Regions from separate parts of the Streptomyces sp. cg35 genome, predicted to be linked through region 2. Evidence: riboswitches for the same ligand, from Rfam matches in the RefSeq annotation. Region 2 holds a riboswitch; the other holds the start of a gene.
The links. A riboswitch is a leader RNA that binds a small molecule or an ion and turns the genes downstream of it on or off. The one in region 2 is predicted to bind glycine.

Region 1 (11,993 bases), 4.7 Mb from region 2:
GAACCGGCCCGGCGTGACCTGGAGGTGCAACTGCACGGACGTGCAGGCGGCTTCGGGCGCTATCGACGAGGACGTGCAGGTCAGCCGCTCGACGCCCTCGATGTCGAGCACGAAGTCCTCGCCGCGCGCGGCCACGATCTGGTCGTTGAGCAGGGTGTACCGGTCGACGTCCGACAGGTTCGCGGAGACGAGATCGTCCGCGCCCAGGGTCGGCAGAATGCCGATCATCACGATTCCCGCGTCGACCTCGTTGGCCTTGCGATGGGCATAGCCCAGTCCCGTGCGCAGCTCCTCCGCCAGCTGATCGAGAACGCGGCCGCCGAGCCGGTGCGGGGCGATATTCACTTCGAGATTGAACATCGCGAGTTCCGTTTGGAAATCCCGGCTCGCGATCCGCTCGAGTACTTCCGCATTCATCATTCTCGGCATCCCGTCGGGCCCGGCGAGATTCAGCTCGATCTCCAGCCCCATGAGATTCCTGGGCCGGTCGAACCGCTTCTCGTCCAGCAGTCGCTCGAGCCCCACGAGACACTCTTTGAGCTTGTCCCGGTAGCGCCGGCGGTCGGCCAGGTCGACCGCGCCCGCAACGACCTTCTCCCCCATGGAAGCGTCCCTCCTCGCACGGGCAGCCCGACGATCCGGCCGCGTGTCACGGTGGATGATGCCCCGGCAATGTGATCGATAACGCCCCGCGCGGGTCCACGGAGCAGTACGCTCAGAGCGGTTACCCTGCGGCACATTCCCTAGGCATGCGGCTTTTTGCAGATTCATCTACGGAACCCTGGTGAAAAACGCCGACGAGAATCGGCCGACCGCTCACTCGAAAGACATCGAGGTCACGCGGGGCTCGCTCACGGAAAAGTGGATGGACGTCGACAAAACGGCGCCGGGATGACGGCCGAATAGCACCTTGCGCAACCTGTCCGCGCAGGCAGCCGAAACATCATGTGAACACACGTCGTATAAACTCCGCGAACGAGACAGAGAGTTGGCGCACGTGGCCGAGGCCCCCGCCCCCTCTGGCCCGCGTACTTCTGCACGCTCCCGCGCACCACGCAGCAGACAGCGCCGTCCGCTCGTCCCGCACCGCCCTCGCACCACGTGCCTGTCGAATGAGAGGCGACCCACCATGCCGCTGCATGTTCCCCCGGCTCCCGCGCCCGCTCTCCGCAGCGTCCTCACGGCCCTCGGTTCCCCCACCGCCGTCCGTGAGGCCCGTACCCCTTCCCTGCGCGCCGCGCAGGGACCGGCAAGTCCCGAACTCCCTTTGCCCGTCCATGTGTTGGACCGCATCACCGATGCCACCGGACCGTCGCCCGCCCGCCTCACCGGCTGGCGCTTCCTGGTCCGCTGCTCGGACCGCGCCGTCGCCGCGGCCGACACGATGCTCACCCCGGACGGCTGGACCTTCTCCCATTTCTTCGAAGGCCCCTACGTGACGTCCACCGAGCGCGCCCTGCGCCAGGCGGAGTCCCTGCCGGGGATCTACCAGCCACGGCTGCTCTCGGTGCCGGAGCTGTACATGCTCACCCTGTGGCTGCACAAGGACCACACCGCCGACGCGGCGAGCGGGCACCCGGCGGCCGACGACATCCTGGTCCCGCTCGCACCGGCGCCGCCCGGCATCGCGGCCCATCGCCCGCACCGCGTGGCGGAACTGCTGCCGGTCCTCGCTCTGCGACTGACGCCACCACGGGCCGCCCTGCTCGCCTGACCCGACAGCAAGAACCACGGAACACGCCTCGCCGTTCCGACGCCGTGCCCCGCACCGCCCGGTCGCGGGGCACAGCTCTGCCCGACCGGACTAGCCCGGTCCGACCACCCCGAACCACCCGAAGGGACAGTGCAATTGGGCTGAACCGTCCGCACGGGTGACGCGTCTCCATCCAGTGAGGACCGCTGCAACGAAATCCCTGCGGAATGACGCCCGCAGGGCAACACTGGGTTCGGACCGACTGAATACGGGGGGCGGCCATGAAGAAGACTTCGAGCCGCAGCACAGACAGCACCGTCATCGAGATCACTACGCAGCGAAAGATCCCATCCATGTGCCAGCACCAGCCGTCGTGCCCCACAGCAGAATCCGCGGACAGGGAGGCCGCGCTCCCTGTGGCTCACCACCCGGAGCAGGGCTGGAGCCTCCTGTGCAACGGCGTCCTGCTCTTCGAGGACACCGGTGAACTGCTGCCCAACGGCACGATCATCGCGCCGCACCGCCCGCTGGGCGCCGTGGTGACAGCCGCCTGAGGCCTTCAGTACCGAGCAGAACCGCGCGACCGGCCGCACACGGCGGCCGGTCGCGCGGTCACGTCGGACCTCACGCCTCGTAGGCGTCCATGGGCGGGCACGAGCACACCAGGTTGCGGTCACCGAAGGCCTGGTCGATCCGGCGCACCGGCGGCCAGTACTTGTCGGAGGCGGCGACCCCGGCGGGGAAGACCGCCTCCTCGCGGCTGTACGCGTGCTCCCACTCTCCGCCGAGCATCCCGGCCGTGTGCGGAGCGTTCCGCAGCGGGTTGTCGTCCGCCGGCCACTGCCCGGAGGCGACCCGCTCGATCTCCCCGCGAATGGCGATCATCGCCTCGCAGAACCGGTCGAGCTCCCCGATGTCCTCGCTCTCGGTCGGCTCGATCATCAGCGTCCCGGCAACCGGGAACGACATGGTCGGCGCGTGGAACCCGTAGTCGATCAGGCGCTTGGCGATGTCGTCGACACTGACCCCGGTCGCCTTGCTGAGCGGCCGCAGGTCGATGATGCACTCGTGCGCGACGAGACCGCCGGGCCCGGTGTAGAGCACGGGGAAGTGCGGCTCGAGCCGCTTGGCGATGTAGTTCGCGGAGAGCACGGCGACCTGCGTCGCCCGCTTCAGCCCCTCGCCGCCCATGAGCCGCACGTACGACCACGAGATCGGCAGGATCCCGGCGGAGCCCCACGGCGCTGCCGAGATCGGCCCGACACCGGTCTCCGGACCGGCGGCCGGCTGCAGCGGGTGGTTCGGCAGGTACGGCGCGAGGTGGGCGCGCACACCGACCGGGCCGACGCCCGGACCGCCGCCGCCGTGCGGGATGCAGAACGTCTTGTGCAGGTTCAGGTGCGAGACGTCGCCGCCGAAGTGCCCCGGCTTGGCGAGCCCCACCAGCGCGTTGAGGTTCGCCCCGTCGACGTACACCTGACCGCCGGCATCGTGCACGGCGGCGCAGATGTCGGCGACGTGCTCCTCGAAGACACCGTGCGTCGACGGGTACGTGATCATGAGGACGGACAGCTGCTCGGCGTACTGCTCGATCTTGGCGCGCAGGTCCTCGACGTCGATCTCGCCGTCGTCGGCGGTCTTCACGACGACGACCTTCATCCCGGCCATCACGGCACTGGCCGCGTTGGTGCCGTGCGCGGACGACGGGATGAGGCACACCGTGCGCTGCTCGTCGCCGTTGGCCCGGTGGTAGCCGCGCACCGCCAGCAGACCCGCGAGCTCGCCCTGCGAGCCGGCGTTCGGCTGCAACGACACCTTGTCGTAGCCGGTGACCTCGGCGAGGCGCTCCTCCAGCTCACGGATGAGCGTGAGGTAGCCCTGCGCCTGCTCGGCCGGCACGAAGGGGTGCAGCTGCCCGAACTCGGGCCAGGTGACCGGCTCCATCTCCGTCGTCGCGTTGAGCTTCATCGTGCAGGAGCCCAGCGGGATCATGCCGCGGTCGAGCGCGTAGTCGCGGTCGGCGAGCTTGCGCAGGTAGCGCAGCATCGCGGTCTCGGAGCGGTGCTGGTGGAAGACCGGGTGGGTCAGGATCTCGTCACCGCGCAGCAGCCCCTCGGGCAGCGCCTCGGCGACCTCGGCGTCCAGCGCCTCGATGTCCGCGTCGACCCCGAACGCGCCCCACACGGCGGCCAGTTGGTCGCGCGTCGTGGTCTCGTCGCAGGCCATCGACACCTGGTCGGCGTCGACGAGCCGCAGGTTCACCCCGGCCTCACGGGCGGCGCCGACGACCTCCGCGGCACGGCCCGGCACCCGGACCGTCACGGTGTCGAAGTACGCCCCGTGCACGACCTCGACGCCGCCCGCCGTCAGACCGGCGGCCAGCAGCGTGGCGTAGCGATGGGTGCGCTGCGCGATGGACCTCAGGCCGTCCGGACCGTGGTAGACGGCGTACATGCCGGCCATGACGGCGAGCAGCACCTGAGCCGTACAGATGTTGCTCGTGGCCTTCTCGCGCCGGATGTGCTGCTCACGCGTCTGCAGCGCGAGCCGGTACGCCTTGTTCCCGTCGGCGTCGACGGACACCCCGACGAGCCGCCCGGGCAGGGACCGCGCGAACTTCTCCCGTACGGCCATGTAGCCGGCGTGCGGGCCGCCGAAGCCCATCGGGACACCGAAGCGCTGGGTCGTGCCGACGGCGATGTCCGCGCCCAGCTCGCCCGGCGAGGTCAACAGCGTCAGAGCGAGAAGATCGGCGGCGACGGTGACGACGGCGCCCAGCTCGTGCGCCTGGTCGATCACCGGCTTGATGTCGCGCACGGCACCGGAGGCCCCCGGGTACTGCACGAGCACACCCACGACACCGCGCTCGGCGACCTCGGCGGGGATGCCGTCGCTCAGGTCGGCGACGACGATCTCGACACCGGTCGGCTCGGCGCGGGTCCGGATGACGGCGACGGTCTGCGGCAGCGCGTCCGCGTCGACGACGTACACGCCGTCCTTGACCTTGCCGATGCGCCGCGACAGCGCCATGGCCTCGGCGGCGGCCGTGCCCTCGTCGAGGAGGGAGGCACCGGAGGTCGGCAGCCCCGTCAGCTCGGCGACCATCGTCTGGAAGTTGAGCAGCGCCTCGAGGCGGCCCTGCGAGATCTCCGGCTGGTACGGCGTGTAGGCCGTGTACCAGGACGGGTTCTCCATGACGTTGCGCAGGATCACGGGCGGCGTGAAGGTGCCGTAGTAGCCGAGCCCGATCATCGAGCCGAGCACCTGGTTGCGGTCGGCGAGGGAGCGGAGCTCGGCGAGCACCTCGGCCTCGGTCCGGGCGGCCGGCAGCGCCAGCGCCTCGGCGCTCTTGATCACATCCGGCACCGCGGCCGCCGTCAGCTCGTCGAGCGAGCCATAGCCGACCTGCGCGAGCATCTTGGCCTGAGCGGCGTCGTCCGGACCGATGTGGCGCTGCTCGAAGGGGATTCCCTGCTCCAGCGCGGAGAGCGGAATACGGTTGGCGGTCATTGCGGAGGCCTCCTGGTCACCCGGACCTGCGAGGGGCACCACGGCGTGGGTGCCCGGACGGCCTCCCCCTCTGTCATCTCAACCTGAGAGCTTCACCGGTCCGCCCCGCACGATCACGGAACACACCGGTTTTCACCGTCGGTGAGAGCGGAAAACGTGCACCCCGCCCTGCTTTCCAGAGTGACCTCGTCCGTGCGGTACAGGGGCCTGAGAGATTCCGGGGAGGAGTTGCTCCTTCGGCGCCTCCGACGACGATCGGAGGACTCTCCCGCACGGGGTCAGCAGCCGTCTGCCAGCCTACCAGCGGCGACATGACCGGAACCCTCGAGTGGCCGCCTTCCCCAATGTGCTCTTTCGTAGTGCTTACAGACGAGTTGCGAGCAGCTGGAGGGCCCGTGCACACCGACGTCGACCCGCGCAACCTGATCGGCCGCAAGGCGTTCGACCGCAACGGAACCAAGATCGGCACGATCGACGAGGTCTACCTCGACGACGCCACGGGCGTCCCGGAATGGGCGGCGATACGGACGGGCCTCTTCAGCCGCGACGCCTTCGTCCCGCTGGAGCCCAGCGAACTGGTCGACGGCGCCCTCCGTGTCCCCTTCGAACGCTCCCTGATCAAGGACTCCCCCGACTTCGGCGTGGGCCGCCACCTCTCCCCCGAGCAGGAACTCCAGCTCTACCACCACTACGGTCTCGACATCACGGCCCCGCAGTCCCCGGACGTCCTGTTCGGCCGCATTGCGGGGGCGGACGAGGACCCCACCTGAGAGCGCCGTTCGCTAGGGTCAGGCGCTCGACACCGGTCTCTCCACTGGTCTCTCTACTGGTCTCTCCACCAACGGCAGGGGCTCCGCGGGCTCCAGCAGGGGATCGTCGACGAGGAACGTCCTGACCCGTCCGGGCCCGGCCGAGTACGGCGTCTCGAACCGTACGGTCACCCGCCCGAGCCCGCTCCCCTGCACCCACCCGGCGCCGAACTCGGCATGCCGCACATCGTGCCCGGCCATCCACCGCCGCTCGACGGGCTCGGCGACCGTCTCCTCGACCTCCTCCGGGCTCACCGCCCGCGCGTCCTCCGCCTGGTCCGCGGCCTCTTCCGAGGCGGCCTGTGCCTCCTGGGCCGCCTGCGCCGCCTGCGCGAACAGGTCCTCCTGCGTGAAGTCGGCGAGCCCGCTCACCCCGACCCCGAGCAACCGCACGCCGCCCGTCGTGTCCACGGACTCCAGCAGCCGCGCGGCGGCCTCCCGGACCACCCCCGGATCGTCCGTCGGCCCGCGCAGCGTCTCGGACCGCGTCAGGGTCGAGAAGTCGTAGCGCCGCACCTTCAGGACCACGGTCCGCCCGGACCGCTCGGCGGCCCGCAACCGCTCCACGCAGCGGTCGGCGAGCCGCTGCACCTCCATACGGACGCGCACGCGGTCATGAATGTCCACGTCGTACGTGTCCTCGACCGACACGGACTTGGAATCCCGCTCGGCGACGACGGGCCGGTCGTCGTGCGCCAGCGCCATGGCGTACAGATGCCCGCCGTGCGACTTGCCCAGCAGCCGCACCAGCTCGTCCTCTCCCGCCTCGGCGATCTCCGCCACGGTGAGGATCCCGGCCCGCCGCAGATGGTCCCCGGTCGCCGGCCCGACACCCGGCAGGATCCGTACGGACTTCGGCCCGAGCAGCGCCCGCTCGGTCCCCGGCCGTATCAGCATCAGCCCGTCCGGCTTGGCCTCCTCCGACGCGATCTTGGCCAGCATCTTGGAGGCGGCGATCCCGACCGACCCGGTCAGCCCGGTCACGCGCCGGATGTCCGTCCGCAGCCGCAAGCCGACGGCCTCGGCGGAAGCCTCGTCCCAGGCCACCTCACCGGCCTCCAGATCGACGAACGCCTCGTCCAGGCTCAGCGGCTCCACCAGCGGCGAAAGCTCCCTCAGGAGCCCCATCACCTGCTCGCTGACCTCCCGGTACAGCCGGAACCGCGGCACGAGGTACGCGGCGTTCGGAGCGAGCCGGCGCGCCTGGCCCATCGGCATGGCCGAATGCACCCCGAACCTGCGCGCTTCGTACGACGCGGTGGCCACCACACCACGCGGCCCGAGCCCGCCCACGACGACCGCTTTCCCGCGCAGGCTCGGCTTCGCCGCCTGCTCGGCAGAGGCGTAGAAGGCATCCATGTCGAGATGCAGGATCGTCGGCGCGGCTCTCACGTCACCGATGCTGCCTCACGCCACTGACAACGCGGCCGCACGACCGTCACACGGCCCTGTTGCGCCGCCTCGCGAGCTCGTCCGCGGGATTGTGCCCGACGAGCGTCTCCCCGGTGTCCACCCGCTCCCCGTGCAGCTGCGACAGGGCGCTCTCCACGTCCCGCCAGACCACGCCCACGGCGATCCCGAAGATCCCCTGACCGCCCTGGAGCAGCTCGTGCACCTCGGTCGGCGACGTGCACTCGTAGACGGTCGCGCCGTCGCTCATGAGGGTCATGCGCTCCAGGTCCCTGAAGCCCCGCTCGCGCAGATGCTGCACAGCGGTGCGAATGTTCTGCAGCGAGACACCCGTGTCCAGGAAACGCTTGACGACCTTCAGGACGACGACGTCCCGGAAGCTGTACAGACGCTGTGTCCCCGACCCGTACGCGGGCCGCACACTCGGCTCGACAAGGCCGGTTCTCGCCCAGTAGTCGAGCTGTCGATAGGTGATGCCGGCCGCCGCGCACGCGGTCGGACCCCGGTATCCGATCTGCTCGGAAGTCGCTTCGCCGCTCTCCCCCGCCACCGCAGACACTGCCTGCGGGCGCTGCGGAGTGTGATCGGCCGCGCTGCCGTGAAACGAGTACGGACCGCCCGTCGCCGTACCGTCGCCGCTGCTTCTCACGCCGACCTCCTCATTGACCTGCCTTCTCGACGGTAGGCAGTCACAAGGGGTGCGTCAACGAACGCCACACTCGCCACGCCGAGTGATAATCACCCTACGAGTGGTTTCCCGTATCCCGCCGCCGGGAAAGGCTAGCCGAATGCGCCGAGGCGGCCGCCCCTCGGGCGACCGCCTCATGGTCATTGTGTGCCGATCACTGGCTATTGGTCCCGAAGTCCTCGGGCGAGATCTGGTCCAGGAACTCGCGGAACTTCTCCACTTCGTCCTCCTGCTCGTCCGGGATCGCGATCCCGGCGTCGTCCAGGACTCCGTCGCTGCCGAAGATCGGGGTCCCGGTGCGCAGCGCGAGCGCTATGGCATCGGACGGGCGGGCGCTGACCTCGACGCCGCTCGCGAACACCAGCTCCGCGTAGAAGACACCCTCCCGCAGGTCCGTGATGCGTACTTCGGTGAGCTCCTGACCGACCGCTTCGAGCACGTCCTTGAACAGGTCGTGCGTCAGCGGACGCGCGGGGGCCATGCCCTGCTGGGCGAAGGCGATCGCCGTCGCCTCCCCCGGTCCGATCCAGATGGGAAGGTAACGGTCGCCTCCCACTTCACGCAGGAGCACGATCGGCTGGTTGGAGGGCATTTCGACCCGGACACCTACGACGTCGAGCTCGTTCACACAGCAACCCTAGGACGTGCCCGGCCGGTTTGGGTAGTCGGGCATGCGCCGGGGACCGGGCCCACGGCACTCGCCCGCCCCTGCGATCAGGGCAGACGGACCCCGAGTGCGGTCTGCACGAGTGCGGCATGCAGCCGTACGGTCAGGCCCGCCAGCTCCTTGGCCCGCGCCTGCGCGAGGGCCCTGGTCTGCGGATTGCGGTGCACCTTGAGCGGTGCGACGACCGAGTCCACGAGCCCGGCCTCACGGTCCGCGGCCGCCCGCATGACCCGCAGATGCCGGGGCTCGATACCGAACCGGCCCAACTCACCCACCAGCTCGGCGACGGATACGGCCGCGGCGTCGTAACCGCCGTCCGGCAACGGGGCGATGAGCCCGTACGACTCCCACTCGTCGAGCTCCCCCTCGCCGATCCCCACGGCGGCGAGCAGCTCGTCCCGGCCGACGCGAGCGGCGGTGGGGCCGTCCCCGGCGTCGTCCGCGGCGTCGCCGGGCCGTCCGGGAGCGGGCACGGGCAGGGGCTCGCCCCGCTCCAGGGCGTCGAGCTGCTCCTTGATGACCTTCAGGGGCAGGTAGTGGTCACGCTGCATGCGCAGGACGTGGGCGAGTCGCTCGACGTCGTCCGGGCTGAACTTGCGGTAGCCCGAAGGCGTCCGCTGCGGCTCGATGAGACCCTCGGACTCCAAGAACCTGATCTTGGAAATGGTGACTTCGGGGAACTCGTCGCGCAGCATGTTCAGCACGGTGCCGATGCTCATCAGCCGACTGTCCGCGGTGGCGGTGCCGCTTCCGGCACCGCCCCTCGGTGTATGAAGCATGGACCTTCCTGAAGGTTCGCTGATGGGTCAGATACCTCGCTGGCTCGCGTAGAACACCAGCCGGTACTTGCCGATCTGCACCTCGTCACCGTTGTTCAGCAGCACGGAGTCGATGCGCTCCCGGTTGACGTACGTCCCGTTGAGGCTGCCGACGTCGGAGACCGTGAACGTGCCGTCCTGCTGGCGACGGAACTCCACGTGGCGGCGCGACACGGTCACGTCGTCCAGGAAGATGTCGCTCTGCGGGTGACGCCCCGCCGTGGTCAGGTCGCCGTCCAGGAGGAAGCGGCTGCCCGAGTTCGGGCCGCGCCGCACCACCAGGAGCGCCGAGCCCAGCGGCAGCGCGTCGACCGCGGCCTGGGCCTCGGGCGACAGGGCCGGCAGCTGCGTCTGACCGGTGGCCTCCGGGTCGTACGACTCGAGACCCGAGATGGAGATCGTGGACGTCGTCTCGGACGGCCCCTCGGCCGCCACCCCGCCACGCAGCGGCGCACCACAGTTGGAGCAGAACCGGCTGTTCTCGCCGTTCCGGTTTCCGCACCTCGTACACACCAGGGCCGACATGGACGGATCCTCCTGCCGCGGCTGCCCCGCGGGGGCGTGGGACGCGTACGGGTCGGAGCCGAACCCTCCACCCGTACTTGAGGTTGACGGTTCCCCGAAACCTATGCGGCCGGAACCGGCAGGGTCAACAGACGACGCGCCCTGTCCGCCCGAATTGTCACCGCCGACCTGGTCCCGGAACAGCGGGCGCTCGCCCACCTGTGTCTCCGGCACGTCTCCGTGGCGCGGCGCACGATGACGGGCGTCCTCACGCGCACTCTTGCCGAACAACTTCGCAAACAACTTCACGGGCGATTCCCCTTGACCGAAACAGACCCGCCCGTGGGGCAGGACGAACCCTGATTGCACACATCGGCGTACATCAATGACACGGACATCCTCACAACGTCCGTATCTGCCAAACAGTTTCCACCACGCACCCCGCCTACGGTGCGCCGACCCCCCGCAACCTCATGCCCTCGCATGACATCCCCCATGCGCCCGCGCCTCACTGCGAGGACGACCGAGCGTAGTCAGGCCGCTGCGCTGCCCGCAAGGCGTCCACAACGATCTTCTCCGAGCGGCTCACGGACACCGTGGCCTGCTCCTTCTCCAGTGTCTGCACCACACCTCCGGGGATGTTGAGGGCCGGTTCCAGGTCCTGCGGCTTGCCGATGACCTTGAAGACGTACGGCTGGCCGATCTTCTGCCCGTCCACGCTGACCCCCTTCCCTCCACTCGCGTCCGTAAGGTACGTGTTCGCCACGACGCGCACGTCGTTCACCTGGATCGCCTCGGCACCCGCCGCCCGCAGCTCCTGGATCGCGTCGAGCAGCATGTCCGCCTCGACGGCCCGATGGGTGTCGGTGACGGTCATGGTGATCCCTGGACCCTGCGCGCCCACGGTGCCCGCCAGAATGCCGAGCTGGCGCTCCTTCTCGACCGTCTGCTTGCGCGCCTCCTCCGCCTGGTCCGAGCTGTTCTCCAACTCGGTGCGCTGGTCCTCGAGACCTTGCTTCTCATCTTCCAGACGCTGCGTCCGGTCATCGAGTTCATCGAGAATGCGGACGAGATCTTCCTGCCGCGCACCTCGCAGAGCGCTGTTGTCGCTGTTGGAACGCACCTGGATGGCGAGTCCGAGGCCCAGCACGAACAGCAGCACGGCCACGGTCAGTTGGGCACGCGACACGCGCGGCGGCCACAGGCCTTTCACCAGCCGCTGACGCCCGGTCAGCTGCGGCTCACCGGCCGGCTCCGGTTCCGGTACCGGCTCCCCGGCCGCCGGCGCCACTTCGGCGGGCAGTTCCTTGCGCAGCCGGTTCTCCTGCTCGGCCGCGTCCCGGTCCTCGGCGTTGTCGCCGTGCTCAGCGTTCATCGGCCTCACGCCCGGAAGACGTGCCGACGGATGGCGGCCGCGTTGGAGAAGATACGGATGCCGAGGACGACGACGACGCCGGTGGACAGCTGGGCCCCGACGCCCAACTTGTCGCCCAGGAAGACGATAAGCGCGGCCACGACGACGTTCGACAGGAACGACACGACGAACACCTTGTCGACGAAGATCCCGTCCAGCATGGCGCGCAGCCCGCCGAACACCGCGTCGAGCGCCGCGACCACGGCGATCGGAAGGTAGGGCTCGACCACCGCCGGAACCTCGGGACGGACGAACAGCCCGACCACGACTCCCACGACGAGGCCCAGTACGGCGATCACGATGTGCCCTTCTGCTCTGCTCTCGGCTGTGCTGTACGTACGATCACGCTGGGTGCGGCGGGAAGCTTGATGTCCCCCTGGGCCGAAATGCTGGTCCGGATCCCGAAGTTCTCCTGCAGGGCGTGCAGATACAACCCGTCAGGACTGTTCTGGAACCGGGTGCTCAGCCGCTGTCCGTCCC
Region 2 (11,993 bases):
TCGACCTCGGCCATGTCGACCAGGCCGTTGTCGTCCACGTGGTACGGGACCACGTTGAACTGCTTGCCGGAGAAGTTCAGGCGCATGCCGTGCGTGAGGTGACCGCCGTGCGCCAGGTCCAGGCCGAGGATCGTGTCGCCCGGCGTGGCCAGCGCGAACAGGGCGGCCTGGTTCGCGGAGGCGCCCGAGTGGGGCTGCACGTTGGCGTACTCGGCGCCGAACAGCTCCTTGACCCGGTCGATCGCGATCTGCTCGGTGACGTCGACGTGCTCGCAGCCGCCGTAGTAGCGGCGGCCGGGGTAGCCCTCGGCGTACTTGTTGGTGAGGACCGAGCCCTGGGCCTCCATGACGGCGACCGGCGCGAAGTTCTCCGACGCGATCATTTCCAGCGTCGACTGCTGGCGGTGCAGCTCGGCGTCGACGGCCTTGGCCACGTCCGGGTCGAGCTCGTGCAGGGACTCGTTCAGTACGGACTTGTCGGACATCTTCGGTCAGCTCCCGGAGAACTCGGTGTACTCGTCGGCGGTGAGCAGGTCCTTCGGCTCCTCGGCGATCCGGACCTTGAACAGCCAGCCGCCCTCGAAGGGGGCCGAGTTCACCAGGGACGGGTCGTCGACGACGTCCTGGTTGGTCTCGGTGACCTCGCCGGACACGGGGGAGTACAGGTCGGAGACCGACTTGGTGGACTCCAGCTCGCCGCAGGTCTCGCCCGCGGTGATGGTGTCGCCGACCTCGGGGAGCTGGACGAACACGATGTCACCGAGCGCGTTGGCCGCGTGCTCCGTGATGCCGACCGTGGCGACGCCGTCCTCGACGGCCGACAGCCACTCGTGCTCCTTGCTGTAACGCAGCTGCTGGGGGTTGCTCATGATGCGAATTCTCCTGTACGCGGGACGGTGCTGGTGACAGTGGGGTGAGCGCTACGGGGTGGCGCGGGTTACTTCTGGCGCTTGTAGAACGGCAGCGCGACGACCTCGTAGGGCTCGTGCGTACCGCGGATGTCCACGCCGACACCCGCCGTGCCCGGCGCGGCGTGCCCGGCGTCGACGTAGGCCATGGCGATCGGCTTGCCGAGCGTCGGGGACGGGGCGCCGGAGGTGACCTCGCCGATCACCCGGCCGTCGTGGACGACCGGCATGCCCGCGCGCGGGACCCGGCGCCCCGCGGCGACCAGGCCGACGAGCTTGCGGGGCGGGGCGGTCTCGGCGCGCTCGGCGGCGGCCGTCAGCGCCTCGCGGCCCACGAAGTCGCCCTCCTTCTCGAACTTCACGACCCGGCCGAGGCCCGCGTCGAACGGCGTCAGCCCGGTGGTCAGCTCGTGCCCGTACAGCGGCATGCCCGCCTCCAGGCGCAGCGTGTCGCGGCAGGACAGGCCGCACGGGACGATGCCGTACTCCGCGCCCGCCTCGGTCAGCGCCTGCCACAGCTTCTCGGCGTCGGCGGGGGCGACGAACAGCTCGAAGCCGTCCTCGCCGGTGTAGCCGGTGCGCGCGATGAGCGCCTCGACACCGGCGACGGTGCCGGGCAGACCCGCGTAGTACTTCAGTCCGTCCAGGTCGGCGTCCGTGACGGACTTCACGATGGCGGGGGAGTGCGGGCCCTGCACGGCGATCAGCGCGTACGCGTCCCGGTCGTCGCGGACCTCGGCGTCGAACCCGGCGGCGCGCTCGGTCAGGGCGTCGAGGACGGTCTGCGCGTTGCCCGCGTTCGCGACGACCATGTACTCGGTCTCGGCGAGGCGGTAGACGATCAGGTCGTCGAGGATCCCGCCGTCCGCGCGGCAGATCATGGTGTAGCGGGCGCGGCCGACGCCGACCGTGGCGATGTTGCCCACGAGGGAGAAGTTCAGGAACGCGGCCGCGTCCGGCCCGGTGACCGTGATCTCGCCCATGTGGGACAGGTCGAAGAGCCCGGCCTTCGTACGCACCGCGTTGTGCTCGTCGCGCTCGCTGGCGTAGCGCAGCGGCATGTCCCAGCCGGCGAAGTCGGTCATCGTGGCGCCCAGCGAGCGATGCAGGGCGTCGAGGGCGGTGGTACGGGTCATGGCTGGTGCTCCCGGGCGTGACGGCGATGGCGAGGGGTCCCCCGTGGCGGAGGTCCTCCCCATCTGTCATCGGAACCTGAGAGGTTCGCCCCGACCACACGTACTGGTGGTCATGGCTTGCACCTTGGGTGGGGCCGCCGTGCTGGACGGACGGCCCGCTTTTCAGATGTGCCTCGCCCGCGCGGTACGGGGCCTGAGAGATTCAAGGGAGGAACTTGCTCCTTCGGCGTCCGGGTACCCGTATGTCTCGAGTAGGTGTCCGGAACTCTCCCGCGCGGATTCAAGCGGCCGGTATGCGGTTGTGTGCGCTTGGCGCGCACATCATTGCATGCCCGCCGAACGGGGAAACCCCTTGTAGGGCATTACCTTCTCTTTACACTTGGCGGGCAGGAGTGGCGTGACCGGAACGGGGAGGACGATCACGGTGCACAAGGCAGTCGTGGGGGCGTACGCGACGACGGCATCAGCCGTCACGGTGGTGCCGGGGGTGCGGGTGCCGCGGCAGCGTTCGGTGCGGGATCTTCGCGGGCGCGGCGGCCGTACGCCGCGCCGGATCGGGTTCGCGGCGGGCGACCTCGTCGTGCTGTCGGGGCTGCCGGGCAGCGGCAAGTCGACCCTGATGCGGCGGGCCGTCACGGTCGTGCGCATCGACTCCCAGGACACCCGGGAGCGCTGGGCCGCCCGGCTGCCGCGCGGCGTGCCGTACGCGCTCTACCGCCCGCTGGTCCGCATCGCGCACTACGTGGGCCTGCGGCGGGCGATGCACTCCGGCGCGAGCGTCGTCGTGCACGACTGCGGCACCCAGGCCTGGGTGCGCCGCTGGGTGATCCGCACGGCCCGGCGGCGCGGCGTCGCCGTCCATCTGGTGCTGCTCGACGTCCCGCCGCGGGCGGCGCTCGACGGGCAGCGGGAGCGGGGCCGCGGGGTGTCGCGGTACGCGTTCGCGCGGCACCGCCGGGCGGTGGGCGCGCTGGTGACGTCGACGGAGCGGGGCGAGCTGCCGGAGGGCATCGAGTCGGCGGTGCTGCTGGACCGGGCGGCGACCGACGCGCTCGGCGGGATCACGTTCCGGGAGTAGCCCCGCCGGGCCCGGCCGGCGACGCGTATCGTCGGCGGCTATGGAACACCCGGCACACCACGAGGGCGCCCACGCCCACCCGGCCCAGGGCTGGCCTGCGAACGAGCTGGAGGAGGTCCTCGCCGCGGCGCTCGGCGTCGACGGGGCGGGCGGCCGCATCGTCGAGGTCCTGGGCCGCAGCCCGATCTGGATCCCGCTGCCCCAGGGCGGCAGCGCCGCGAGCCGCGACCTCGATCTGCCCACGCTGGAGATCGAGGGACAGGCCTACGTCCCCGTCTTCAGCTCCGAGCAGCAGTTCATGCAGGTCACCGGCGGACGGATGGACTGCACCGTGGCCCCGGCCGCCGAGTTCGCGCGGGGACTGCCGGCCCAGGTCGGGCTCGCCCTGAACCCGGACGGCGCCGTCGGTGTCCCGCTGCCCCCGGCCGCCGTCGCCGAGCTGGCCCGCAGCGGCCGCACCCCGCTCGACGGCCCGTCCTCCGGCGGCCGCGTCGTCCTCTCCGAGCCGGACTGGCAGCACGACCCGGTGGACTTCCTGACGGCAGTGCGCGAGGAGTTCGCGGCGGCCGGCACCGTGCTGAGCGCCCGCCGCTGCCTCGCCGTCGTCGAGGACGGGGCCCCGTCCCTGTTCATCGGCGTGGAACTGACCCAGTGGGAGGGCTCCGCGCGCGACATCCCGCTGGACGCGCTGGGCCGTGCGCTGGGCCGGACGCCGGTCGGCTGGCCGGTGAACCTGGTCTTCCTCGACGTCACGCAGGACCCGGTCGCCGACTTCCTGCGCACCCGGGTACGCCCGTTCTACGTACAGGAACGGTGACCCCGTCCGTCAAGTCGGTGTCAGTAACGCCGCTTAAGCTGGTTTCATGACCTGACCGGGCGGCACTGTGCCCCCGGTCACGGCGAACACGGACGTTCACGAAGGGGCGGTTACGGGTGAGTGCGTCGGGCACGGCCGCGGCCGGACAGGTCGAGCACATGCTGCGCCAGGTGACTCCCGGGCGCTACGACGCGTACGAGGCGCTCCTCGCGGCCCTCGCCGACCCCGCGGCCGGACAGGTCTGGATGCTGCTCTGGCACGGCCAGGCCGGCTCGCCCGACGCCCAGTACGGGAACATGGACGTCGACGGATTCTCGTACGCCCCCTGCGTCACCTCCGCCCAGGAGCTGTCCGCGTCCGGCTGGTCGCGGGCCTACGAGGTGGTCGGCGGCGTCGACGCGGCCCGCACCCTCTACCCCGACCACTACGGCCTGTGGCTCAACCCGCACGCGCCCGGCGGCGGCGTCGGGGTGCCCTGGCTCGATCTGCGCCGCATCGCCGGCGGCCTCGACCGCCAGCCCGCCGGACCGCTGCGGCTGTCCGACCCGACCATCGAGATCCCGCAGTTCTACGCGGTCCTCGCGCAGAACGCGCACCGCACCACCGCGATCCGCTCGCTGCGCCGCGCCTGGGTGCAGCCCGCGCTCGGCGCCCCGTATCTCGCGATCGGCCTCGACGTCTACGACACGTCCCCGGCGTCCGTCGACTCCGTGCGGGCGATGATGCAGCAGTCCATCACGGCGGTGCCGGACGGACTGCCCGTCTCGACGGTCGCCATGTCCGACGAGTACGACCCGGTGGCGATGTGGCTGCGGGCCAATGCCCGGCCGTTCTACGACCGGGAGGCGCACGCGGCCCCCGCGGCGCCGGCCGGCGGGGGCTACGGCTACCCGCCGCCCTACGGCGCGTCCTACTGACCGGTCCCGCCCGCTGACCGGCCCGCTCGCCTCCTCCATCGGTTCCCGCCCGGTTCCCCGCTCAACTCCCCGCGTACGGCCGTGATTTCGAGTACGGGTGGGTTGGGGAGAGAAGCGCACATGTGGGCCCAATGTCCGACCTGGCGCCGCTTCCATCCCAACTGCCCACTGTCCGACCGTCGTTCACGGCCGTCCGGATAACGGAACACCCCTGACCGCATCACGTTTAGGCATCCTTTCAACGTGAGATCTGGCGGCTGATCGCACGCGCGTTGAAGACTCCCCGAATGCAGGGCCGTTCGGGCCCTTGTGCGAGTCGCCCGCGCCGGAGCCCGGTCCGCGGAGCAGCGGCATCCGCACCGCAGTCGAGTACGGGGCCGCCACAGCGGCAAGCGCGGGCCGGTCATCCCCGGCCGGGAAGGGGCAGTCACTCGTGACCGCACCGATCGAGACCACCGGAGCAGCGACCGAAGTGTCGCCGGAGGCGGTCCTTGCCGGGGCGGGGGCCGAGCGCATCGAAGGCCGGTCTCTCGGGCGGATCGCCTGGAACCGCTTCAAGAAGGACAAGATCGCTGTCGCCGGCGGCGTCATCGTCGTCCTGCTCATCCTCATCGCCGCCTTCGCGCGCCCCCTCCAGCACCTCTTCGGCCTCGACCCGAACACCTTCCACCAGGACCTCATCGACCCGACGACCTCGCTCCCCAAGGGCGGGCTCGGCGGCATGAGCGCCGACCACCCGCTGGGCGTGGAACCGAAGTTCGGGCGCGACATCCTCGCCCGCATCCTCGAGGGCTCCTGGGTCTCGCTCGTCGTCGCCTTCGGCGCCACCGTCCTGTCGAACGTCATCGGGGCGATCCTCGGCGTCGTCGCCGGGTACTACGGCGGCCGCGTCGACTCGATCATCAGCCGCATGATGGACACGTTCCTCGCGTTCCCGCTGCTGCTGTTCGCGATCTCGATCTCCGCGACGCTGCAGGGCGGCGCGTTCGGCCTGAACGGTCTGCCGCTGCACATCTGCGTCCTGATCTTCGTGATCGGCTTCTTCAACTGGCCCTATCTGGGCCGGATCGTGCGCGGCCAGACCCTGGCGCTGCGCGAGCGGGAGTTCGTGGACGCCGCGCGGGGCATGGGTGCCCGCGGCCCGTACATCCTCTTCCGCGAACTGATGCCGAACCTGGTCGGCCCGATCATCGTCTACTCGACGCTGCTGATCCCGACCAACATCATCTTCGAGGCGTCCCTCAGCTTCCTCGGCGTGGGCATCCAGCCGCCGCAGGCCTCCTGGGGCGGCATGCTCAACCAGGCCGTCGACTACTTCCAGGTCGATCCGCAGTACATGATCGTTCCGGGCCTCGCCATCTTCGTCACCGTGCTGGCGTTCAACCTGCTCGGTGACGGTCTCCGCGACGCTCTCGACCCGCGCAGCCGCTGACCCCGGCCACTTCGAGAGCTCCACAAGTTTCCGACAATGGAGGGGAATTCGACCATCATGCGAAGGTCATCAATCGCCGCGGTCGCGGCCATCGGCAGCGTCAGCCTGCTGCTCGCCGGCTGCAGCAAGGCAGACGACGGCTCGGACGACAACGCGAAGTCGGCCGGTGCGAACGCCGCCACGAAGGACGTCGTCAACGCCTCCACGAAGAAGGGCGGCACGGTCACCTACGCGATGTCGGACGTCCCCGACTCGTTCGACCCGGGCAACACGTACTACGCCTACATGTACAACTTCAGCCGGCTGTACGCCCGCCCGCTGATGACGTTCAAGCCCGACGCGGGGGAGAAGGGCAACACGCTCGTCCCCGACCTCGCCTCGGCGCCCGGCAAGTCCTCGGACGGCGGCAAGACCTGGACGTACACGATCCGCAAGGGTCTGGAGTACCAGGACGGCACGCCGATCACGTCCAAGGACGTCAAGTACGCCGTCGAGCGCTCGAACTTCGCGCGTGACGTGCTCTCGCTCGGCCCCAACTACTTCCAGCAGTTCCTCAAGGACGGCGACAAGTACAAGGGCCCCTACAAGGACAAGAGCGACGAGGGCCTGAAGTCCATCGAGACGCCGGACGACAACACGATCGTCTTCCATCTCAACCAGGCCTTCCAGGAGTTCGACTACCTGGTCGCCACCCCGCAGACCGCGCCGGTGCCGAAGGCCAAGGACGACGGCATCGACTACGTCAAGCACATCGTCTCCTCGGGCTCGTACCAGTTCCAGAGCTACCAGGAGGGCAAGCAGGCCGTCCTGGTCCGCAACAAGAACTTCGACCCGAAGACGGACCCGCTGCGCAAGCAGTACCCGGACAAGATCGTCGTCAACCTGAAGGTCAACCAGCAGACGATCGACAAGGACCTGCAGTCCGGCGACACCCTGATCGACCTGCAGGGCAAGGGCGTCGACACGCAGACCCAGGCGCAGCTGGTCAACGACAAGTCGAAGATGGCGAACACGGACAACGCCTACGGCGGCCGTCTCGTCTACGCGGCGATCAACACCAAGCTGAAGCCCTTCACGAACGTCGAGTGCCGCAAGGCCGTCGAGTACGCGATCGACAAGGTCTCGGTGCAGACCGCGCAGGGCGGCCCGATCCGCGGTGACATCGCCACCACGGTGCTGCCCCCGGACATCACGGGCTACGCCAAGGAAGACGTCTACGCCACCAGCGGCAACAAGGGTGACGTGGCCAAGGCCAAGGACGCCCTGAAGGCCTGCGGCGAGAAGAAGATCAACACCACGATCACGGCGCGCAGCGACCGTGACGAAGAGGTCTCCGGCGCCCAGGCGCTCATCGAGTCGCTGAAGAAGGTCGGCATCAACGCCAGCCTGAAGCAGTACCCGTCGGGCAAGTACTTCACCGACTACGCCGGTGTCCCGAAGTTCAACCAGAAGAACAACGTCGGCATCATCATGATGCAGTGGGGCGCCGACTGGCCGTCCGGCTACGGCTTCCTGCAGCAGATCCTGAACAGCAAGGCGGTCGGCCAGTCCGGCAACACCGCCCTGTCGGAGCTCGACGACAAGAAGGTCGACTCGATGCTCGCCGAGGCCATCGGGACGCCCGACGAGGCCAAGCGCAACGAGCTGTACGCGCAGGTCGACAAGCAGGCCATGGAGGACGCGGCGCTCGTTCCGCTGACCTACTTCAAGGTCCTGCTGTACCGCTCGCCGTACGCCACCAACCTGGTGTCCACGGCCGCCTTCAGCGGGCAGTACGACTACCTCAACGTCGGCACCACGAAGAAGTAGCAGCCCCGGAAGGCAGGTGAAGGCATTGGTGCCCGCGGGCCGCACGGTCCGCGGGCACCAGCGCCGGTCCCCGTGATCTCGTACATCATCCGCCGGTTGATCGCGGCAGTGATCCTGCTGCTGGTCGTCACCGCGGTCACCTTTGGCATCTTTTTCCTGCTGCCGAGAATTGCCGGCCAGACCGCCGACCAGCTCGCGCAGCAGTACATCGGCAAGAGTCCCTCGGCCGCGGACATCGCGGCGGTCAAGCGCAACCTCGGCCTGGACGAGCCCGTCTACACGCAGTACTGGCACTTCATCAAGGGGATCTTCGCGGGCTCCACCTACGACCTCGGCCCCACCACGGTGCACTGCAACGCGCCGTGCTTCGGCTACTCCTTCAAGAACCACGTCGCGGTGTGGCCCGAGCTGACCGACCGGCTGCCCATCACCCTGTCGCTGGCCGCCGGTGCCGCCGTCATCTGGCTGCTGTCCGGTGTCACGGTCGGTGTGATCTCGGCACTCAAGCCCGGATCGTTCTTCGACCGCGCGTTCATGGGCGTCGCCCTCGCCGGTGTCTCGCTGCCCATCTTCTTCACGGGCCAGCTGGCGCTGCTCGTCTTCACCTACCAGATTCCGATCTTCGGGCGAACGTACGTACCGTTCACGGAGAATCCGGCGCAGTGGGCCAACACCCTCTTCCCGGCCTGGTGTTCACTCGCTCTGCTGTACTCCGCCATCTACGCCCGGCTGACCCGCTCGGGGATGCTGGAGACGATGAACGAGGACTTCATCCGCACCGCGCGCGCCAAGGGCCTGCGCGAGCGCACGGTGGTGGGCCGGCACGGCCTGCGCGCCGCGCTCACCCCGATCATCACCGTCTTCGGCATGGACGTCGGTCTGCTGCTCGGCGGCGCCGTGATCACCGAGAACGTCTTCTCGCTGCACGGCATCGGTGAGTACGCGGTCCAGGGCATCACCGACAACGACCTGCCCAAGGTCCTCGGTGTGACGCTGCTCGCCGCGTTCTTCGTCGTCTTCTGCAATCTCCTGGTGGACCTGCTCTACGCCGCCGCCGACCCGCGGGTGAGGCTCTCGTGACCGAACTGTCCAAGACCGGCGCGGCAGTCGGCGAACCCGTCGCCGCCACCGAACCGCCGAGCGCGTTCCTCGAAGTGCGTGACCTCAAGGTGCACTTCCCGACCGACGACGGCCTGGTCAAGTCCGTCGACGGGCTCAGCTTCTCCCTGCAGAAGGGGGAGACGCTCTCCATCGTGGGCGAGTCCGGGTCCGGCAAGTCCGTGACGTCGCTGGCCATCATGGGCCTGCACCGGCTCGGCGCGCGCGGCAAGAACGTGCGGATGTCCGGCGAGATCTGGCTCGACGGCAAGGAACTGATCGCCGCCGCCCCCGACGAGGTCCGCCGGCTGCGCGGCCGCGACATGGCGATGATCTTCCAGGACCCGCTGTCCGCGATGCACCCGTACTACACGATCGGCAACCAGATCGTGGAGGCGTACCGCATCCACAACGACGTCAGCAAGAAGGTCGCCAAGGCGCGGGCCGTCGAACTCCTCGACCGGGTCGGTATCCCCGAGCCCGCCAAGCGCGTCGACAGCTACCCGCACGAGTTCTCCGGCGGTATGCGCCAGCGCGCGATGATCGCGATGTCGCTCGCCAACAACCCGCAGCTGCTCATCGCCGACGAGCCCACCACGGCCCTCGACGTGACGGTGCAGGCGCAGATCCTCGACCTGATCCGGGATCTGCAGAAGGAGTTCGAGTCGGCGGTCGTGCTGATCACCCACGACCTGGGTGTGGTCGCCGAGATCGCCGACCAGGTGCTCGTGATGTACGGCGGGCGGTGCGTGGAGCGCGGCCCCGTCGAGCAGGTCTTCGAGGCGCCGCAGCACCCCTACACCTGGGGCCTGCTGGGCTCGATGCCGCGCATCGACCGGGAGCAGACCGAGCGTCTGGTGCCGGTCAAGGGACAGCCGCCGAGCCTCATCAACGTGCCGTCCGGCTGCGCCTTCCACCCGCGGTGCCCGTACGCCGACGTGCCCAAGGACAACGTCACCCGTACCGTGCGCCCCGAACTGGCGCTCGCCGAGGGCGGCCACTGGTCGGCCTGCCACCTGTCGCCCGAGGACCGCACGCGGATCTGGACCGAAGAGATTGCGCCGAAGCTGTGAGTGACACCGAGTCTGTAGAGACGAAGAAGACGGCCGGCGTCCCCGCACCGGCGAAGTCCGCCGAGAACTCCGGGAACGCCGAGGTGCTGCTCGACGTCCAGGGTCTGGTCAAGCACTTCCCGATCAAGAAGGGCCTGCTGCAGCGCCAGGTGGCGGCCGTGCGTGCCGTCGACGGCATCGACTTCCAGGTGCGCAGGGGCGAGACCCTCGGCGTCGTCGGCGAGTCGGGCTGCGGCAAGTCGACCATGGGCCGCGTGATCACCCGGCTGCAGGAACCGACCGGCGGAAAGATCGAGTTCGAGGGCACGGACATCACCCACCTGAAGACCGGTGGGATGCGGCCGATGCGCCGGGACATCCAGATGATCTTCCAGGACCCGTACGGCTCCCTGAACCCGCGGCACACCATCGGGTCGATCGTCTCCGCGCCGTTCCGGCTGCAGAACGAGACGCCCGAGGGCGGGGTGAAGAAGGAGGTCCAGCGCCTCCTGGAGCTGGTCGGCCTCAACCCCGAGCACTTCAACCGCTACCCGCACGAGTTCTCCGGCGGGCAGCGCCAGCGCATCGGCATCGCCCGCGCGCTGGCCCTGAAGCCCAAGCTCGTGGTGGCCGACGAGCCGGTCTCGGCCCTCGACGTGTCGATCCAGGCCCAGGTCGTGAACCTGCTCGACGACCTCCAGGACGAGCTCGGCCTGACGTACGTGATCATCGCCCACGACCTCTCGGTCATCCGGCACGTCTCGGACCGGATCGCGGTGATGTACCTCGGCAAGATCGTGGAACTCGCCGACCGCGACGACCTGTACGCGGCGCCGATGCACCCGTACACCAAGGCGCTGATGTCCGCGGTCCCCGTCCCGGACCCCAAGCGGCGCGGCACCAAGAGCGAGCGCATCCTGCTGCGCGGCGACGTCCCCTCGCCGATCAACCCGCCCGCCGGCTGCCGTTTCCACACGCGCTGCTGGAAGGCGACGGAGCTCTGCGCGACGAAGGAGCCCCCGCTCCTGCAGATCGGAACCCACCAGGTCGCCTGCCACCACCCGGAGAACGCCCCCGACCAGGCCCCCGAGGACACCAAGCTGCTCTCGGCGGCCAAGGAGGCGATCGAGATGGTGTCGGTCCAGGCCCCGCCAGACGCGGCGGACGCGGCGGACACGCCTGACACCTCTGAGACCTCTGGCACCTCCGACACGTCCGGCACGGCGGACGCGGTGAAGGACCAGCCGGAGTCCCCCGAGGAGAAGTAGCGCGGCGGCGCGGGGCCCCGGCCCCGCGCCGTACCGGGCGGCGCGACACGGTCCGGGAAGTCCGCGCTGCAACAATCATCGGGTGCTCCAGGATCTGTTCACCCCCTCTGTCCAGCATTGGCTCGACCTCATCGGCATCTTCGTCTTCGCGATCTCCGGTGCGCTGATGGCCGTACGCAAGAACTGGGACGTCTTCGGCATCGCCGCCCTCGCCGAGGTCACCGCGCTGGGCGGAGGGCTGTTCCGCGATCTGGTCATCGGGGCGGTGCCCCCGGCCGCCTTCACCGATCTCGGCTACTTCCTGACCCCGCTGATCGCCGCGGCCCTGGTCTTCTTCCTGCACCCCGAGGTCGAGCGGACCCAGACCGCGGTGAACGTCTTCGACGCGGCCGGCCTCGGCCTGTTCTGCGTCACCGGCACGACCAAGGCCTACGACTACGGGCTCGGCCTCACCGCGTCCGCCGCGCTGGGCCTCGCC

Region 1: linked by a shared signal. The riboswitch ahead of gcvP (aminomethyl-transferring glycine dehydrogenase) and the one ahead of gcvT (glycine cleavage system aminomethyltransferase GcvT) in region 2 are both predicted to bind glycine.

What each region holds. Positions count from the first base shown of each region.
Region 1 covers NZ_CP191268.1:7,501,515-7,513,507, reverse strand. Annotated here, with positions in the region: gene ACQUQD_RS34385 (glutamate-cysteine ligase family protein) at 1-603, opposite strand, end outside; gene ACQUQD_RS34380 (hypothetical protein) at 1,130-1,714, shown strand; gene ACQUQD_RS34375 (DUF5999 family protein) at 2,047-2,247, shown strand; gene gcvP (aminomethyl-transferring glycine dehydrogenase) at 2,318-5,203, opposite strand; glycine riboswitch at 5,389-5,484, opposite strand; gene ACQUQD_RS34365 (PRC-barrel domain-containing protein) at 5,599-5,973, shown strand; gene ACQUQD_RS34360 (DNA polymerase IV) at 5,992-7,404, opposite strand; gene ACQUQD_RS34355 (MerR family transcriptional regulator) at 7,451-8,071, opposite strand; gene ACQUQD_RS34350 (bifunctional nuclease family protein) at 8,265-8,738, opposite strand; gene ACQUQD_RS34345 (MerR family transcriptional regulator) at 8,825-9,556, opposite strand; gene ACQUQD_RS34340 (FHA domain-containing protein) at 9,584-10,525, opposite strand; gene ACQUQD_RS34335 (DUF881 domain-containing protein) at 10,608-11,474, opposite strand; gene ACQUQD_RS34330 (small basic family protein) at 11,480-11,812, opposite strand; gene ACQUQD_RS34325 (DUF881 domain-containing protein) at 11,809-11,993, opposite strand, start outside.
Region 2 covers NZ_CP191268.1:2,805,198-2,817,190, reverse strand. Annotated here, with positions in the region: gene glyA (serine hydroxymethyltransferase) at 1-485, opposite strand, end outside; gene gcvH (glycine cleavage system protein GcvH) at 492-869, opposite strand; gene gcvT (glycine cleavage system aminomethyltransferase GcvT) at 938-2,044, opposite strand; glycine riboswitch at 2,098-2,216, opposite strand; glycine riboswitch at 2,217-2,327, opposite strand; gene ACQUQD_RS12860 (AAA family ATPase) at 2,442-3,122, shown strand; gene ACQUQD_RS12855 (enhanced serine sensitivity protein SseB) at 3,163-3,939, shown strand; gene ACQUQD_RS12850 (enhanced serine sensitivity protein SseB C-terminal domain-containing protein) at 4,056-4,856, shown strand; gene ACQUQD_RS12845 (ABC transporter permease) at 5,290-6,288, shown strand; gene ACQUQD_RS12840 (ABC transporter substrate-binding protein) at 6,325-8,097, shown strand; gene ACQUQD_RS12835 (ABC transporter permease) at 8,170-9,177, shown strand; gene ACQUQD_RS12830 (ABC transporter ATP-binding protein) at 9,174-10,268, shown strand; gene ACQUQD_RS12825 (ABC transporter ATP-binding protein) at 10,265-11,515, shown strand; gene ACQUQD_RS12820 (trimeric intracellular cation channel family protein) at 11,598-11,993, shown strand, end outside.